2 linked regions of the Microterricola viridarii genome follow. The protein of the gene in region 1 interacts with the protein of each later gene in a pairwise test. Links are inferred from orthologs where the notes say so. Each region holds a gene or a part of one and is shown on either strand. Other genes may lie near its edges.

What was found.
Region 2: the proteins of BLT62_RS01860 (region 1) and BLT62_RS03155 interact in binary tests that used the Escherichia coli proteins (3 or more experiments, as listed by UniProt). The link is inferred for Microterricola viridarii from one-to-one orthologs.

Annotation. Positions count from the first base shown.
Region 1 is NZ_LT629742.1:402,860-411,286, forward strand. The notes cover bases 1-2,957. They hold BLT62_RS01860 (nucleotide exchange factor GrpE), read left to right. Parts: upstream 1-1,159; coding sequence 1,160-1,756; downstream 1,757-2,957. Other genes in these bases: dnaK (molecular chaperone DnaK), read left to right, coding at 1-1,157; BLT62_RS01865 (DnaJ C-terminal domain-containing protein), read left to right, coding at 1,882-2,886; BLT62_RS01870 (heat shock protein transcriptional repressor HspR), read left to right, coding at 2,889-2,957. In the rest of the region: more of BLT62_RS01870, read left to right, coding at 2,958-3,335; BLT62_RS01875 (class I SAM-dependent methyltransferase), read left to right, coding at 3,602-4,762; BLT62_RS01880 (MarR family winged helix-turn-helix transcriptional regulator), read right to left, coding at 4,856-5,362; BLT62_RS01885 (SDR family NAD(P)-dependent oxidoreductase), read right to left, coding at 5,355-6,101; BLT62_RS01890 (NYN domain-containing protein), read right to left, coding at 6,688-7,746; BLT62_RS01895 (serine hydrolase domain-containing protein), read right to left, coding at 7,975-8,427. UniProt on the Escherichia coli protein: Participates actively in the response to hyperosmotic and heat shock by preventing the aggregation of stress-denatured proteins, in association with DnaK and GrpE. It is the nucleotide exchange factor for DnaK and may function as a thermosensor.
Region 2 is NZ_LT629742.1:666,374-674,813, forward strand. The notes cover bases 3,403-6,372. They hold BLT62_RS03155 (Nramp family divalent metal transporter), read right to left. Parts: upstream 5,558-6,372; coding sequence 4,247-5,557; downstream 3,403-4,246. Other genes in these bases: BLT62_RS03145 (HAD-IIA family hydrolase), read right to left, coding at 3,403-3,492; BLT62_RS03150 (metal-dependent transcriptional regulator), read right to left, coding at 3,595-4,236; BLT62_RS03160 (TrmH family RNA methyltransferase), read left to right, coding at 5,757-6,372. Also shown: BLT62_RS03130 (ABC transporter permease), read left to right, coding at 1-690; BLT62_RS03135 (ABC transporter ATP-binding protein), read left to right, coding at 690-1,607; BLT62_RS03140 (ABC transporter ATP-binding protein), read left to right, coding at 1,604-2,458; more of BLT62_RS03145, read right to left, coding at 2,695-3,402; more of BLT62_RS03160, read left to right, coding at 6,373-6,401; BLT62_RS03165 (DUF5979 domain-containing protein), read left to right, coding at 6,624-8,440. UniProt on the Escherichia coli protein: H(+)-stimulated, divalent metal cation uptake system. Involved in manganese and iron uptake. Can also transport cadmium, cobalt, zinc and to a lesser extent nickel and copper. Involved in response to reactive oxygen.

The sequences.
Region 1 (8,427 bases):
TCGCCAAGCAGCGCCTCAAGGAGGCCGCTGAGCAGGCCAAGAAGGAGCTCTCCTCGAGCACCAAGGCCAGCATCCAGCTGCCCTACCTCTCGCTCACCGAGAACGGCCCGGCCAACCTCGACGAGACGCTGACCCGCGCCGAGTTCGAGAACATGACCAGCGACCTGCTCGACCGCACCAAGAAGCCCTTCGAGGACGTCATCCGCGAGGCCGGCGTCAAGCTCTCCGACATCGCACACGTCGTGCTCGTCGGTGGCTCGACCCGTATGCCCGCCGTGAGCGAGCTCGTCAAGAAGGAGACCGGCCAGGAGCCCAACAAGGGCGTCAACCCTGACGAGGTCGTCGCCGTCGGCGCCGCCCTGCAGGCCGGCGTTCTGCGCGGAGAGCGCAAGGACGTGCTGCTGATCGACGTCACCCCGCTGAGCCTCGGTATCGAGACCAAGGGTGGCATCATGACCAAGCTCATCGAGCGCAACACGGCCATCCCGACCAAGCGCAGCGAGACCTTCACCACGGCAGACGACAACCAGCCGTCCGTCGCGATCCAGGTCTTCCAGGGCGAGCGCGAGTTCACCCGCGACAACAAGGCGCTCGGCACCTTCGAGCTGACCGGCATCGCCCCGGCCCCCCGCGGCATCCCGCAGGTCGAGGTCACCTTCGACATCGACGCCAACGGCATCGTGCACGTGTCCGCCAAGGACAAGGGCACCGGCAAGGAGCAGTCGATGACGATCACCGGCGGATCCTCGCTGGCCAAGGAAGACATCGAGCGCATGGTGCGCGAGGCCGAGGAGCACGCAGCCGAGGACAAGGCTCGTCGCGAGTCCGCCGAGGTGCGCAACAGCGCTGAGCAGCTCGTCTACTCGATCGAGAAGCTCATCAAGGACAACGAGGACAAGCTGCCCGAGGACGTCAAGTCCGAGGTGCAGGGTGACGTCGATGCCCTCAAGAGCGCCCTCGCCGGCGACGACGACTCCGCGGTCAAGAGCGCCTTCGACAAGCTCAACGAGAGCCAGGGCAAGCTCGGCGAGGCGATCTACGCCACGTCGCAGGCGGATGCCGCAGCGGCCGACTCGGCCGAGCAGCCCGCCGACGCCTCCTCTGACGAGGACGTCGTCGACGCCGAGGTCGTCGAAGACGAAGACGACAAGAAGTAACCATGGCTGACATCAACCAGCCGATCGAACCGGACGAGCCCAACGGCCTGGATGGCGAGCCCATCCAGGCCGAGGGCCCCGACGTCGAGACGCACGACAATGAAGGACCAGGCGCCGAATCGCTGGGAGAGGAGGAGCTCACTGTGGAAGACATTCTGAATGCCGTCGCGGCAGAAGAGGCCGACCCGACCGCCGAGCACCTGGCCGATCTCAAGCGGGTCACCGCCGAGTACGCCAACTACCGCAAGCGCACCGAGTCGAACCGTGAGGTGGAGCGCGAGCGCGCCGTCGGCTCGGCCGTCTCCGCGCTGCTGCCGGTGCTGGACGACCTGGACCGTGCCGAGAAGCACGGAGACCTCGAGGGCGAGTCAGCCTTCGCGACGATCGCCGCCAAGTTGCGCGCGAGTGTCGAGAAGCTGGGCCTCAGCACCGTCGGAACCGTCGGCGAGGTGTTCGACGTGACGATCCACGAGGCGATCTTCCAGCAGCCCACCCCGGGCGTGGAGGTCGAGACCGTGGCCGACGTCGTCGAGAAGGGCTACTACCTCGGCTCCACCTTGCTGCGACCTGCGAAGGTCGTCGTGCAGGTGCCCGCCTAGGAGCGGTTCCCGTAGGGGTCGGATGCCACGGCATCCGGCCCCTACACTCACAATGCTTGTGAACACAGACTTTCTGCATCCGCCAGCGGATGCAACACATCAACTCATCACGAAAGGAGGCGCGCATGGCAAGTCAGGATTGGTTTGACAAGGACTTCTACAAGGTTCTCGGCGTCTCAAAGGACGTGAGCGAGGCCGAGCTGAAGAAGACCTATCGCAAGCTCGCCCGCAAATACCACCCCGACTCGAACCAGGGCGACGCCCAGGCCGAGGCGAAGTTCAAGGAGATCAGCGAGGCGCACTCGGTGCTCTCCGATCCTGAGCAGCGCAAGGAATACGACGCGATACGCGCCATGGGCGGCGGGGCTCGCTTCACCGCTCCCGGCAACGCCGGCGGCAATGCCGGCTTCGAAGACGTCTTCGGCGGCATGTTCGGCGGCGCGGGCGGCGGCCGCGGCCAGCAGCAGTACACCTTCCAGCAGGGTGGAGGCTACGACGACATCCTCGGCGGCCTGTTCGGCGGCCAGGGCGGCCGATTCGGTCAGACCACCGGCGGCTATCGCGGGTACGGCGGCCCGAGCCGCGGTGCCGACGTGAACGCCAGCGCCACCATCGACTTCCTCACCGCCACGCAGGGCGACACCATCACCCTGCAGACCAGCGATGGCCGCCCGATCAAGGTCAAGATCCCTGCCGGCGTCGCCGACGGGCAGAAGATCAAGCTCCGCGGCAAGGGCCAGCCCTCGCCGGACGGCGGCGAGGCCGGCGACATCATCCTGACCGTCACCGTGCGCAAGCACCCGGTGTTCGAGCGGGAGGGCCTGAACCTGCGCGTCAACGTGCCCGTCACCTTCGTGGAGGCCGCCCTCGGCGCCACCATCGAGGTGCCGACCCTCGGCGGCGACCCGGTCAAGCTGCGCGTCGCCCCCGGCACGCCGAGCGGCCGCGTGCTGCGCGTCAAGGGGCGCGGCGTGAAGACCGCCAAGGGCGTCGGCGACCTGCTCGCCGTCGTGCAGGTGGCTGTTCCCTCGCACCTCAACTCGGCCGCCCAGGAGGCGCTCGAGAAGCTGCGCGAGGCGCTGCCCGATGAGAACCCGCGCGAGGACCTCCTCGCCAAGGCACGGGGCTAACCATGACTGCTGGGATGTCGGCCGGCATCGACGAGCGGGCGCCGATCTTCGTGATCTCCGCCGCCGCCGAGCTGGCCGGCATGCACCCGCAGACGCTGCGCCAGTACGACCGGCTCGGCCTGGTCGAGCCGCAGCGCACCCCGGGCAAGTCCCGGCGCTACTCCATGCGCGATGTGATGCAGCTGCGCGAGATCGCGATGCTCAGCGCCGAGGGCGTCAGCCTGGAAGGCATCCGGCGCATTTTAGAACTTGAGAACCGCGTGAACGAGCTGTCCACGCGGGTGCGCGAGCTCGAGGGGGCACTCGCCGACGAAATGCTCAACCGCCCCGGCCGGCGCATTTTCGCCGCCGGCGCCGAGGGCGACGTCATTTCGGTCAAGGCCGGAACGCGCCTGCGCCGCCCGAACTCCGTCGTGGTGTGGCGCCCGCTCGGCGGCGTCGAGCACTAGCCGCCCGATCTCCCGCCTGGTGGTTTCGGTCGCACGCTCCCTGGAGCGAGCGAGGGATTCCGCCGGCTGGTCCAGTTCCGCTGGTCGAGCCGCCCCCGCTGGTCGAGCCGCCTCCGCTGGTCGAGCCTGGCGAGACCCGGCACGCATCGGTCACTGTCCAGAGGTTGCCTTTGACTGGGCTGCCGCCTTTCGCGACGCTGCGCGTCGCGCGAGTTGGTGTCTCCCGCACCTCGCGCCGCCGTGCGTCGCGAGGTTACCCTTGGGGCATGGAATTTTCGGCTTTGCGGCGGTGGCCAGACGTTGAGGCCGAGAATCTTTTCGCAGTGGACGCCAGCGACAGGCTGATCCTGTCCGAGGCTGAAGCCGCACTGCAGGGCGCCAGCGGCCACGAGGTCGTCGTGATCGGCGACCGCTACGGCGCGCTGACGCTGGGTGCGCTCGAGCTGCTCGGCTCGGCGGGGGCGGATGCCGGCGGCATCCGCGTGCACCAAGACGCCTACTCCGGCGAGCTCGCCCTCGCGGCAAACGCCGAGACGGTCGGGGCCGCCGCCGGCACCGACTACCGGTCGATCGCCCTCGGCATCGAGCAGAACGCCGCCGGGCTGCTGGGCGGCGCCCGCGTGGTGCTGCTGCAGCTGCCGCGCTCCCTCGACGCGCTGGACGAGATCGCCGCGGCCATTGCCGCGCATGCCGCGCCCGACGTGGTCGTGTTCGCCGGCGGGCGGATCAAGCACATGACCCCCGCGATGAACGACGTGCTCGGCGCGCACTTCGGCCGCCTCGACGTGAGCCTCGCGCAGCAGAAGTCGCGCGTGCTCCTGGCCAGCGCCCCGCAGGAGGCCAACCCCGCGACCGCCGCCTGGCCGCGCCTGAACCGGCACGACGACCTCGGCCTCACCGTCGCCGCGCACGGGGCGGCGTTCGCCGGCGCCTCGGTCGACATCGGCACGCGGTTCCTGCTCGGGCACCTCGCCGAGGCGCACCCTCGCGCCCGGAACGCGATCGACCTGGGCTGCGGCACCGGCATCCTGGCCACCGCGCTGGCGCTGCACCGGCCCGAGCTGCGCGTGCTGGCCAGCGACCAGTCGGCCGCCGCCGTGGCATCCGCACGCGCCACCGCCGCCGCCAACCGGATGAGCGAGCGGGTCACCGTGGTGCGCGACGACGGTCTGAGCCACCAGCCGGATGCCAGTACCGAGCTGATCGTGCTCAACCCGCCCTTCCACGTCGGCGCCTCCGTGCACGCCGGTATCGCGCTCAAGCTGTTCGAGCACGCGGCGCGCGTGCTCGCCCCGGGCGGCCAGCTCTGGTGTGTGTGGAACTCACACCTCGGCTACGCGCCGGCGCTGCGCGGCATCGTCGGGCCCACCCGGCAGGTCGCCCGCAACGCGAAGTTCACCATCACGGTCTCGACCCGCGCGGCCTAGGGCCGCCGACTGCGCACAATGGCGCCTTCCCGATCGGGAAGGCGCCATTGTGCGCTGTGGCTGCGGTTGTCGCTATCGCTGTCGCCGGACGGGCTAGTCGGTGCCGAGCGTGTAGCGGGCGGCATCCCGCTCGAAGCGCGCCAGCAGCCGGCCGAGCTCTGCACGGTCGGCGGAAGGCCAGTCGGCGAGGATCTCGGCCATCATCCGGTCGCCCGCCTCGACGAGGGAGGCCATCACGGCCTCGCCCTGCGGGGTGAGCTGCAGCAGCGACGCGCGCGAATCCGCGGGGTCGGCCACCTTCTGCACCAGGCCGAGCGCGGCCAGCCGGGCGCTGATCTTGCTCACGTTCGAGGCGCCGACGCGCAGTCGCTCGGCCAAGGCCGAGGGCCGCATCGCGCCCTCCCTGGCGAGGGTGGTCACGGCGACGATGCTCGTCGCGTCCAACTCGCCGGCGCCTGCCGCCGCGTTCTCAGCCAGTGCGTGGATGAAGCCGCCGGAGCCCCAGCGCGTGAAGACGCTGAGGAGCGCGGCGAGCGGCTCGGAGCCGTAGGGCAACGAGCCCGCCGGGAACGAGCCGCTCGGGGCGGGGGAATCAGGCATACTGCGTGCCGCCGTCGACCGGCAGCACGACGCCGGTGACGAAGGAGGCCTCGTCGGAGAGCAGCCAGACGGCCGCGTTGGCGATGTCCTCGGGCAGGCCGAGGCGCTTCATCGGGATCTCGGCGGCGTAGCCGGCCTTGGCCTCGGCCGGCAGCGAGGCCAGAGCGGCCGTCTCGATCGCGCCGGGGGCGACAGCGTTGATGCGGATGTTGTCGGTGGCGTACTCCTGCGCGCCGCTGCGGGTCAGCGAGACGACGCCGTGCTTGCTCGCGCCGTACGGCGTGAGGTTGGGGGTGGCGTTCAGGCCGGCGATCGAGGCGATGTTGACGATGTTGCCGCCGCCGTTTGCGAGGAAGTGGCGGGTCTCGGCCTTCATCGACAGCCAGGTTCCGCGCAGGGTGACGTTCATGGTGCGGTCCCACTCGACCTCGGCGATCTCGTCGAGGCGCTTGGGCATGGCGCCGATGCCGGCGTTGTTCACGGCCAGGTGCAGGCCGCCGAACTCTGCGACGGCGAAGTCGACGAGCGCGTCGACCTGCTCGGCGTCGGCGACATTGGCTGCCTTGTAGGCGGCCTTGCCGCCGGCTGCCACGATCTCGGCGACGACGGCGAGGCCGTTCTCGTCATTGACGTCCGAGACGACGACGCTCGCGCCCTCGCGCGCCAGGCGCTTGGCGACTGCCGCGCCGATTCCGGCGCCGCTGGCGGTGACGAGTGCTACTTTTCCGGTGAAACTCATGGGGTCCGACTCCTTATTTACTGTCTTCGCGACAGCATACGCCTCCGATCTGCGGATGCCGTCCGTGCCGACAGGTCGCCGAAAGCGCGCCGAAGTGCGGCCGAAGCACGGCCGAATCGTGGCCGTGCGGGTGGCCGTGCGGGCTTCGGCCGTGCGGGCGGCCGTGCGGGCGCTCGGGGTGGCCGGCATTCGTCGACCTCACCCAGCGCCACTTGCTCGCCCTCCGCGCCAGCTGGAGTGGCGCGCAGGGCTACATACTGGCGCAGGCGGGCGTCGGGCGGGCGTCGCAGCGTCGCCGCCGTGCGGGCGGGGCCGCGCATCCGCCGACCGCGCTCTGCGCCACTTCCTCGGCCTCCGCGCCAGCTGGTGTGGCGCGGAGGGCTACGAACTGGCGCAGAGCGGGCCGCGCCGCGCTGCGTCGGGCCACGTTGGGCTGCGCCGGGCCGTGCATGCGGTGCGGGCGGGGCCGCGCATCCGTCGACCTCGCCCAGCGCCACTTCCTCGGCCTCCGCGCCAGCTGGTGTGGCGCGGAGGGCTACGAACTGGCGCAGAGCGGGCCGCGTTGGGCTGCGCCGCGCGGCGCCGCTCAGGCGTCGGGGAGGGCCGAGAACATCAGCTGGGTGCCGAGCGGGCGCAGCCGGATCCGCCGGGAGGGGTGGCTCTCGTCGATCTCGACGCGGGAGTCCATCGCCTTCACGAAGTCGGTGAACGAGGAGAAGCCGAGGGCTCGCTCCTGGAACGTCGGGTCCATGCGCAGCATCTGGTTCTTCACGTTGCCGCTGGCCTGCCAGTCCTCGTCGTACTTGGCGGCGCCGAGCTCCAGGGCGCGGGCGAGCAGGTCGCCGGCCTCCTCGAGGGCGGCTTTCGCCTGCCGGGAGGAACGCGGGCGCATCGCGCGCGCAGGTGCAGAGGGCTCGCCGGCATCCGGGGAGGCGTCGGCTGCGGGCCCGTCCTCCGTCTGCCGTGTCGCAGCCGTGTCCGCGGCATCTGCGGATTCCGAGGCCCCGGCTCCGGAGGAACCGTTGGCTCCAGCCTTGCGCCGGCTCGGACGGGATTCCTGGGCGACGCTCACCCGCACGATTCCGGGCAGCGCGTCGTAGTCGACGAACTCGTCGCAGGCGGCGGCGAGGGCCTTGCTGGTTCCGCCGGCCACGCCGATGCCGACGACGTGTCGGCCGAGCAGCTTGGCCCGCTGGGCGAGCGCGATGTAGTCGGAGTCGCCCGCGACGATCACCACGTGGGTGAGGTCGGCGAGGCGGAACAGGTCTTCGATCACGTCGACGGCGAGGCGGATGTCGGCCCCGTTCTTCATCGAGGCGACGACGGGGAACAGCTGCACCAGGTCGACGGCGCGGTCAATCAGCTGGCGGCGGTAGCTGGCGTTGATGGCGACGGACCAGTCGGCGTAGGCGCGGCTGACGCCCACGGTGCCGAAGGACGAGGCGAAGTCGAGGATGGCGCCGAGGTTGACCGTGGCCTCGTCGATCCGCTGCGTGATGGCGGCCGATTCGCCCTTGCCGCCCACGGCGTCGCGGGCGTGGTCCTTCTGGAACTGGCCGCGGGTGTGCAGCTGGTTGTAGCGGGAGATGACGATGTTGTCGAAGTCGATGTAGACCCCGACGCGCGTCTCGGTGGATGCGTTCATGCGATGCCCTTCGACGGTGCCGCCGTTCTCGGGTGCCGGCGGAACCGCGGCGTGCCCGGGTGACACACCTCTATTCTGCCGTCGCGGGGGTGGCCCACGCGACCGCTTCGGCGCAGAAACACAGGAGGAGAGCAGTGCGGGCGCCGTGGCGGCGACCCGCGCCGCCCTCCTCCTGCGTTTCTGTCGGTCAGCCTGTCGGCGGATGCCGGGGCCGGCTCGGGCCTGGGGTCAGCGCGAAGCGCGGGTTCCCGCCACGACGGTGTTGTGCAGCCGGTCGATGTTCACGCCGCGACGCGCGGGCTCCAGCACATTGGTCAGCAGCGTGAAGCAGACGCCCTGCTCCGGGTAGATCCAGAACTCGCAGCCGGCCCAGCCGCTGTGGCCGAAGCCGTCGGTGGCGAGCAGGCCGGGGGCGTCCAGCCGGAGCTTGAAGCCAAGGCCCCAGAGCTCGCCCGGGCGGTGGGGCGCCGACTCCATCAGCGGGAGCCCACTCGTGCGCGGCCGCTGCAGCGCGGCCACGGTCGTCGGGTGCACGACGGCGCCGTCCCCGGTGAGTAGCGAGCGTCCGATCGCCAGCAGGTCCTCGGCGCGGGCGTAGCCGCCGGCACCCGGGTGCTGCAGGCGCTGCATCGCCGCGTAGTCGAGGCCGACAACGGATTCGTCGAACACCGGATGCGGCTG
Region 2 (8,440 bases), 270 kb from region 1 along the record:
ATCGACACGATCATGGGCACCGACGCGCTCGGCCGCGACATCTTCTCGCGCCTCATGACCGGCGCCGGCGTCACGATCCCGCTTGCCCTCATGCTCGTCGTCATGTCGATGGTCGTCGGCACCCTGATCGGCGCCATCGCCGGCTACTTCGGCAAGTGGGTCGACGAGGTGCTCATGCGCCTGACCGACCTGGTGATGGCGTTCCCCACCGTCATCCTCGCCATGGTCGTCGCGGCAGCCCTCGGGCCGTCGCTGTTCAACGCCGTGATCGCCGCCTTCGTCGTGTCCTGGCCGCAGTACGCCAGGATGACGCGCAGCATCGTGCTCGGCCTCCGCACCCAGAACTACGTGATGGCCGGCCGGCTGCTCGGCTTCTCGCCGTTCAAGACGCTGCGCGTCGACGTGGCGCCGAACGTCGTCGGCCCGATCCTGGTGCTCGCCAGCCTCGACGTCGGCACCGCGATCCTGCTGCTCTCCGGCCTCTCCTTCCTCGGCCTCGGCGCCCAGCCGCCGACCGCGGAGTGGGGCTCGATGATCTCCGCCGCCATGGCGAACTTCGACAGCTGGTGGATCGGCGTCTTCCCCGGCCTCGCGATCCTCACCGTCGTGATGGCGTTCAACTTCGTGGGTGACTCGCTCCGCGACATCTTCGACCCCACCTCCCAGATGAGCAAGGCGGGTGCACGCTGATGACCGACGTTCTGAACACCATGGTCCCGGATGCCGAGGCGACCGCCCCGGCCGTGCTCAGCGTGCAGGGGCTCACCGTCGGGATCGGCCCGCGCAAGGCGCCGAAGCCGATCGTCACCGGCATCAGCCTCGACCTCGTGCCCGGCCGCATCCACGGCCTGGCGGGGGAGTCTGGCTCGGGCAAGACCGTCTCGTCGCTGGCGATCCTCGGCCTGCTGCCGGCGAACGCCACCGTCGGCGGCTCCATCAGGCTGTTCGACGCCGACGCGAACGGCGCCGAGCCGGGCGGCACAGAGCTGGCCGGCACAGAGCTCATCGGCATGCGCCGGCGTGCACTGAACCGCATCCGCGGCCGGCGCATCGCCATGATCTTCCAGGACCCGTCCTCCAGCCTGCACCCGCAGCTGACGGTCGGCTCCCAGCTGACCGACCACGTGCGCACCCACCTGAAGCTCGGCCGCGAGGCGGCGCGCGACCGCGCCATCGAGCTGCTGATGCGGGTGCGAGTGCCGAACCCGGTCGAGGCCCTCGGCCGCTACCCCCATCAGTTCTCGGGCGGGCAGCGCCAGCGCATCGCGATCGCGATCGCCCTGGCCTGCGACCCGGTGGTGCTGCTCGCCGACGAGCCGACCACGGCCCTCGACGTCACTGTGCAGGCCGGCATCCTGCACCTGCTGCGTGACCTCGCCGACGAGCGCCAGCTCGCCGTGCTGCTGGTCACCCACGACCTCGGCGTGATGAGCGCCATAGCCGACGAGGTCTCGGTGATGCGCCACGGCGCGATCGTGGAGACCGGCCCGCGCGAGCAGATCTTCGGCGCCCCGCAGCACGCGTACACCCGCGAGCTGCTGGAGTCGCTGCCGAGCGCCCAGGGTTCCGACACGCCGTCCGTGATCCAGAAGGAGGCCGGCCGATGAGCGCGAGCCCGAACGATCTGCTGAGCGTCACCGACCTCGTCATCGAGTACCACGGCGCCTCTGTCGTGCGGGCCGTCGACGGCGTCTCGCTGTCGATCGCGCCCGGTGAGGTGCTGGCGCTAGTCGGCGAGAGCGGCTGCGGCAAGTCCAGCCTCGCCCGCGCCGTCGTCGGCATGGAGAAGCCGCGCTCCGGGAGCGTGAGCTACCGCGGCCAGGCCGTGCCGCTGCTCGGCGTGCGCCGCCGGCCGACCGCCTTCACGTCGATCCAGATGGTGTTCCAAGACCCGAACTCGTCGCTGAACCCGCGCATCCGGGTCGGTACCCAGATCACCGAGGGTATCCGCGCCGCGCTCGCCCGCGGCGAGGCGGGCTCGAAGCCGGAGGAGTGGCTGGAGCGGGTCGGCCTGCCGACCGCGATGGTCTCCCGCTACGCGCACGAGCTCTCCGGCGGCCAGCGGCAGCGCGTGGCGATCGCCCGCGCCCTCGCCGCCCGGCCCGACCTGCTCGTCGCCGACGAGCCGATCTCGGCCCTGGACGCCTCCAGCCAGGCCTCCGTCGCCGACATGATGCGCCGGCTGGCGCTGGATGCCGGGGCCGGCCTGCTGTTCATCTCGCACGACCTCGCCATCGTGCGCCTGATCGCCGACCGCACCGTTGTGATGTACCGCGGCCAGATCGTGGAGTCCGGCGTCTCGGAGCGCATCTGGGAGGAGCCGGCCCACCCGTACACGCAGGCGCTGCTCTCGGCCATCCCCGCGCCGGACGGCCGCGGCATCCTGCCCGCTGCCCCCGCTGCGGAGGCGCCGGCCGAGTGGCGCAGCTCGCTGCCGGCCGCGCTCGACCGCGTCTAGCGGCGCCCAGCCGCGCGCCCAACCGCCGCAACCCCACGCAACCCCACGTCGAGACTGCGCGACTTGTAGTTCCAGCCCCCGGGAACTACAAGTCGCGCAGTCTCGACGAGCTGGGCGCGCGGGCGCGGGCGAGGGCGCGGGCGCGGGGCAACAGCAGAAAACTCAGGACCACAGCCGCACTGGCCCTAGATTCGGGGCAGCGGGCGTGTGGTCCTGAGTGTGCGGGTGCGTCGCTGCTAGAGCGCGGTCTCGCGCGGCTCGGCGTAGACGAGCTCGTGCACGCCGGAGAGGATCTCGTCCGGCCGGAACGGGTAGCGCGCGATCTCGGCGTCGTCGCTGATGCCGGTGAGCACCAGGATCGTGTGCAGGCCCGCCTCGATGCCGGCGACGATGTCGGTGTCCATCCGGTCGCCGATCATGGCCGTGTTCTCGGAGTGCGCGCCGATCTTGTTCATCGCCGAGCGGAACATCATCGGGTTCGGCTTGCCCACGATGTAGGGCTCCATGCCGGTCGCCTTCGTGATGAGGGCGGCGATGGCGCCGGTGGCGGGCATCGGGCCGTCGGCGCTCGGGCCGGTGGCATCCGGGTTCGTGGCAATGAATCGGGCGCCGCCGACGATCAGGCGGATCGCCTTGGTGATCGCCTCGAAGGAGTAGTTGCGGGTCTCGCCCACGACGACGTAGTCGGGGCTCGTCTCGGTCATGATGAAGCCGGCCTCGTGCAGGGCCGTTGTCAGGCCAGCCTCGCCGATGACGAAGGCGCTGCCGCCGGGGCTCTGCGACTTGAGGAACGCGGCGGTGGCCAGCGCGCTCGTCCAGATGGCCTCCTCCGGCACAATGAGGCCGGAGGCGCGGAGCCGCGCGCTCAGGTCGCGCGGGGTGAAGATGGAGTTGTTGGTGAGCACCAGGTAGGGGTTGCCCTCGGTGCGCCACTGCTCGAGCAGTTCGGCCGCGCCGGGGAGCGGCTCGTTCTCGTGCACCAGCACGCCATCCATATCGGTGAGCCAGCATTCGATTTCATCGCGACGTGCCATGAGCATCCTTCCTTCAGTGCTCAGCCTAGGGCGGATGCGGCGTGCTCATGTTACGGCGACGGGTCGGAGGCGTTTCGCGGGCGGCCTCGCGGGCCCGAGCGGCTAGGCGCTGACCCAGATGCTCGCGAGCGCCTCGGCCGAGAGCGGGAGCAGGCGGCCGTCCGGCAGCAGCACGCCGGCATCCGCCAGCTCGAGCGCGGTGTCGAGGCCGATGCCGTTGTCGGTGAGCAGGCGCAGCACGGCCGGGTCGCGGTCGCTGATGCGCACGACGGCGCCGCGGTGGCCGGCGACGGCCTCGGCGAGCAGCACAGCGGCGGGGCGCTGCAGGCTGCCGTCTGCGGCCGGGATGGGGTCGCCGTGCGGGTCGCGCCGCGGGTGGCCGAGCCGCGCATCGATCGCCGCGAGCAGCCGCTCGCTCAGCGCGTGCTCCAGCACCTCGGCCTCGTCGTGCACCGCGTCCCAGGTGTAGCCCATCTCGTTCACGAGCCAGGTCTCGATCAGGCGGTGCCGGCGCACCACCTGGAGCGCCCGCGCGGTGCCCGCCTCGTTCAGTCGCACCGCGCCGTAGGGAACGTGGGTGACCATTCCCATGGCGGCGAGCTTCTTGACCATCTCGGTGACCGAGCTGGGCGCGATGCCGAGCTTGCCGGCCAGCGCGGAGGGCGTGATCGGCTCCGGCTGCCACTCGGTGTGCGCGTAGATGGTCTTGAGGTAGTCCTCGATGGCGGGGGTCGTGGCAGGCATCGACCCCAGACTATCCGCCGAACAGCAGCACGAGCAGGGTGACGTTGAGCGTGATGAGCAGAACGGATGCCACGGCGCCCGCCGAGGTCGTCACCCAGCGGTTGCGGTACTCGCCGAGCACGCCGGCCTTCGCCGTCAGCCAGACCAGCGGCACCAGGGCGAACGGGATGCCGAAGGAGAGCACCACCTGGCTGAGCACGAGGGCCTGGGTCGGGTCGAAGCCGCTGCCGAGGATCAGCAGCGCCGGGATCAGCGTCACGAGCCGGCGGGCCACGAGCGGCACCCGCACGTGCAGCAGGCCGTGCATGATCTCGGCGCCGGCGTACGCGCCGACCGAGGTAGAGGCCAGCCCGGAGGCGAGCAGGCCGACAGCGAACAGGGTTGCGACGACGGCGCCCATCGAGTCGTGCAGCGCCGCGTAGGCGCCCTCAAGGCTGTCGGTGCCGGCGACGCCCTGCAGGTTCGCGGCGGCGAGCAGCAGGATCGCGAGGTTGACGCTGCCGGCGATGACCATCGCGATCGAGACGTCCCAGCGGGTGGCGGTGAGCAGGCGCTTCGTGGTGAGCCCGGATGCCCGCACCTCGAAGCGGTCGCGGGCGAGCGCCGAGTGCGCGTAGATCGCGTGCGGCATGATCGTCGCGCCGAGGATGGAGGCGGCCAGCAGCACCGAGTTGGTTCCCTCGAAGCGGGGGACCAGCCCGCCCAGCACGCCCTCGGGTGACGGCGGCGCGATGAAGACGCCGGCGGTGAAGCCGATCGCGATGATGGCGAGCAGGCTGATGACGACGCGCTCGAACACGCGGGGGCCGCGCCGGGTCTGCACGGCGAGCATCACCATCGACACGGTGCCGGTGATGACGCCGCCCCAGATCAGCGGCAGGTTGAACAACAGGTTGAGCGCGACGGCGCCGCCAATGATCTCGGCCAGGTCGGTGGCCATCGCCACGAGCTCGGCCTGCAGCCAGTAGCTGCGGCGGGCGTGCCGGTTGCGGATGCGGAGGCCGAGCAGCTCGGGAAGGCTCTTGCCCGTGACGATGCCGAGCTTGGCCGAGAGGTACTGGATCAGCCAGGCCATCACATTGCCGGCGACGACCACCCAGACGAGCAGATAGCCATACTCGGCGCCGGCGGTCATGTTGCTGGCGACGTTGCCCGGGTCGAGGTAGGCGACGCCGGCCACGAGGGCGGGGCCGAGCAGCCAGAGGATCCGGTGCTGACCGCCGCGGCCGAGGCGCGCGGCACGGCGCTGGGCAGGGCTCGCGGCAGGGCTCGCGGCGGTTCCCGCTCCCCGCGCCTGCTCGTCGTTGAGAGTTTTAGGCATGCCTAAAACATAGCAACTTTTAGGCGCACCTAAAAGCCCTCGCGCCCGCCTCCCGGTTGCCACAAATCGGGGGTCCGCGCGCCCCACACCCCTGATTTGTGGCAACCGGGAGGGGGCGCGGGGGAAGTAGCCTTGTGTGGTGAATGAGCAGACGCAGGACGCCGCGGCCGACGGTGACGAAGGCCGGGCCGCGGAGGCCATCGCGCCGACCCCAACCGTCGAACTCAGCACCTGGGGCGTCGGGCCGTGGCCCGGCGGCCGCGAGGAGTGGCCGGACGAGGACTACTACGACCCCGAGCTGCTCGCGCACGGCGACACCCGCAATGTGATCGACCGCTACCGGTACTGGCGCATGGAGGCCATCGTGGCCGACCTCGATGAGCACCGGCATCCGTTCCATGTCGCCATCGAGAACTGGCAGCACGACATGAACATCGGCTCGATCGTGCGCAGCGCCAACGCCTTCGCCGCCGACACCGTGCACATCGTCGGCCGGCGCCGCTGGAACAAGCGCGGCGCCATGGTCACCGACCGCTACCAGCACGTGCTGCACCACTCCACCGTCGATGAGCTCGTCGAGTGGGCGCGCGCGGAGGGGCTGCCGATCATCGCGATCGACAACGTTCCTGGCTGCGTGAAGATCGAGACGTTCACCTGGCCCGAGCGCTGCCTCATGCTGTTCGGCCAGGAGGGGCCCGGGCTGTCGCCGGAGGCGATCGCCGCCGCCGCCGCCGTCGTGGAGATCACCCAGTTCGGGTCCACCCGCTCGATCAACGCCAGCGCGGCCGCGGCCGTCACCATGCACTCCTGGGTGATGCAGCATGTGAGCTTCGCCACGCAGTAGGCCCGCGCTCAGGTTAGGGCCAAAGTGCCCCCAGTTCGGGGTGCAAAGGGTGATTTTCGGGGTGAAATCGGTCCTCACTACGGGGGACAGTTTGGGGTACAGCCACTCGGACTGGGATTCTGGAAGCGTAGCCCGCCCTAGACGCACGTGCGCGAGGTTCTCGGTGACGAGAATGTCGCGCGACCGGGCTGCACGCCCGATCCGCAGCCCAGGGGGATATCCATGCCTGTTCCACGTTTGCGCTCCAGCGCGCCTGCCCACCGCGCACCGCGTCGACGGTACCTCGGGCAGACGCGCCTCTTCTCGGTGGCGGCCGCGTTCCTCTCGGTTGTGGCGCTGCTGGCGGGAGGGCTCGTCGTCGGCGGAGTTGACGGTGGCCAGTCGCACGCGGCCGAGATCGAGTCGGAGCTCGCCCTCACCAAGACGGTGACCGCGCCGAACACCTCCCCGTATGCCCCCGGCGAGACCTTCAGCTACACGATCGAGCTCCGCTGCAACGTTGTGAGCGCCGACGTCTGCACCGACGCGCAACTCACCGACGCCCTGCCCGCACCGCTGGTCTTCGACGATGGCGTGCCGGACCCGGTCCGGGTGCAGGGAGTCTCGGCTCCCACGGTCACGCTGGATGGCACGTCCTTCACCGTTGACTTCACCGCCAAGGGCGAGAGCGGGACGGGCATCCTGGGCGGCGAAACGTACTCCATCGCCGTGTACGTGAAGGTTCCTGCCAACGTCAGCGGTGACCTCGACGGCACCGAACTCGTCAACGTCGCTCACGCGACAGCCTCGAACGCGGAGGCAGTTGAGAGCCCGGCGAGCATCACGCTCGAAGTGCCCGTGGTTCTGGACTCGAGCGTCGCCAAGTCGGTCGACAACAAGCAGGTAGCCGGGGCAACAGTTCCGGCTGTTGCCGATCAGCCCGTGGAGTACACCATCGGCGGCGGCAACGCCTCGAACCGCGCAGTCGACACCCTCGTCATCCAGGACCCGGCCGACGGTTCGACGAGCCCGCTGGGCGGATACCTCGACTTCGCCGGGATCGGCTCGATCACGGCGCCGACCGGCGCGGACCGGGTGAAGATCGAGTACCGCGACGCCCTCGGCGACTGGGTTGAGGCCTATGCGACCGGCCCGATCCCCGCCGACACCACCGGCATCCCGGCCATCGATCCGTTGACCGAAGTCAAGGGCCTCCGGTTCACGTTCAGCAAGAACGCCGGCCAGCTCCCGCCGACCCCGGCGGACGGCCAGGCCGCGATCGTCATCAACACGGTCACCAACAGCACCGTGAGCACGATCCCGCAGGATCAGTCGGTGACGATCCCCAACACCGCCGCGTCGCACGTCACGCTCGGGGCTACCGCGACCCCGCCGAAGACCGCCCCGGCCGACGTCGTCGTCAGCAACACCGGCCCGCAGGTGGGCGTCACCAAGGTGTTCACGAAGGACGCCCTGCTCGCCGGCGAATCGACCACCGCGCTGATCACCGCGACGAACGGCAATCGCGCGGTGACCGAGCTCGTCATCGCGGAGCCGTCGCCTGGCGCTGCAGACCTCGCCGCCCAGGGTCTCGACTTCGGTGGCTTCACTGACGACCTCGAGTGGCCGGCCAACGCCGATGCTGCGAGCGTCGAGTACGAATATGCGGACGGAACCTTCGAGACCATCGCCGCGGACGGGGTTGACACGCTCCCCGTCGCACCGGCGGGAAAGACTGTTGTCGGCTTCACCGTGCGCTTCACCGGCCCGATCCAGGCCAACGCGACAACCGACATCTCGTTCACCGTGACCGCGCAGCCGGTCCCTGGCGTGGACGACGTCACCAATACCAATGAGACGACCGCCACCGTCACCGACGTCCACGGCAAGACCGGCATCGACGACGCGCAGGACGACCTCACACGCCAGCCGGCGCGCGTCTCGACCAGCGTCGAGAAGAACATCGCGCGCGAGGAACTGTGGGCCGCGCCCGGCGCGGTGAGTTCCGTCTCCATCGTCGGCGCCGTCAACGACGCCGGGTCGAATGCGTCCACCATCGG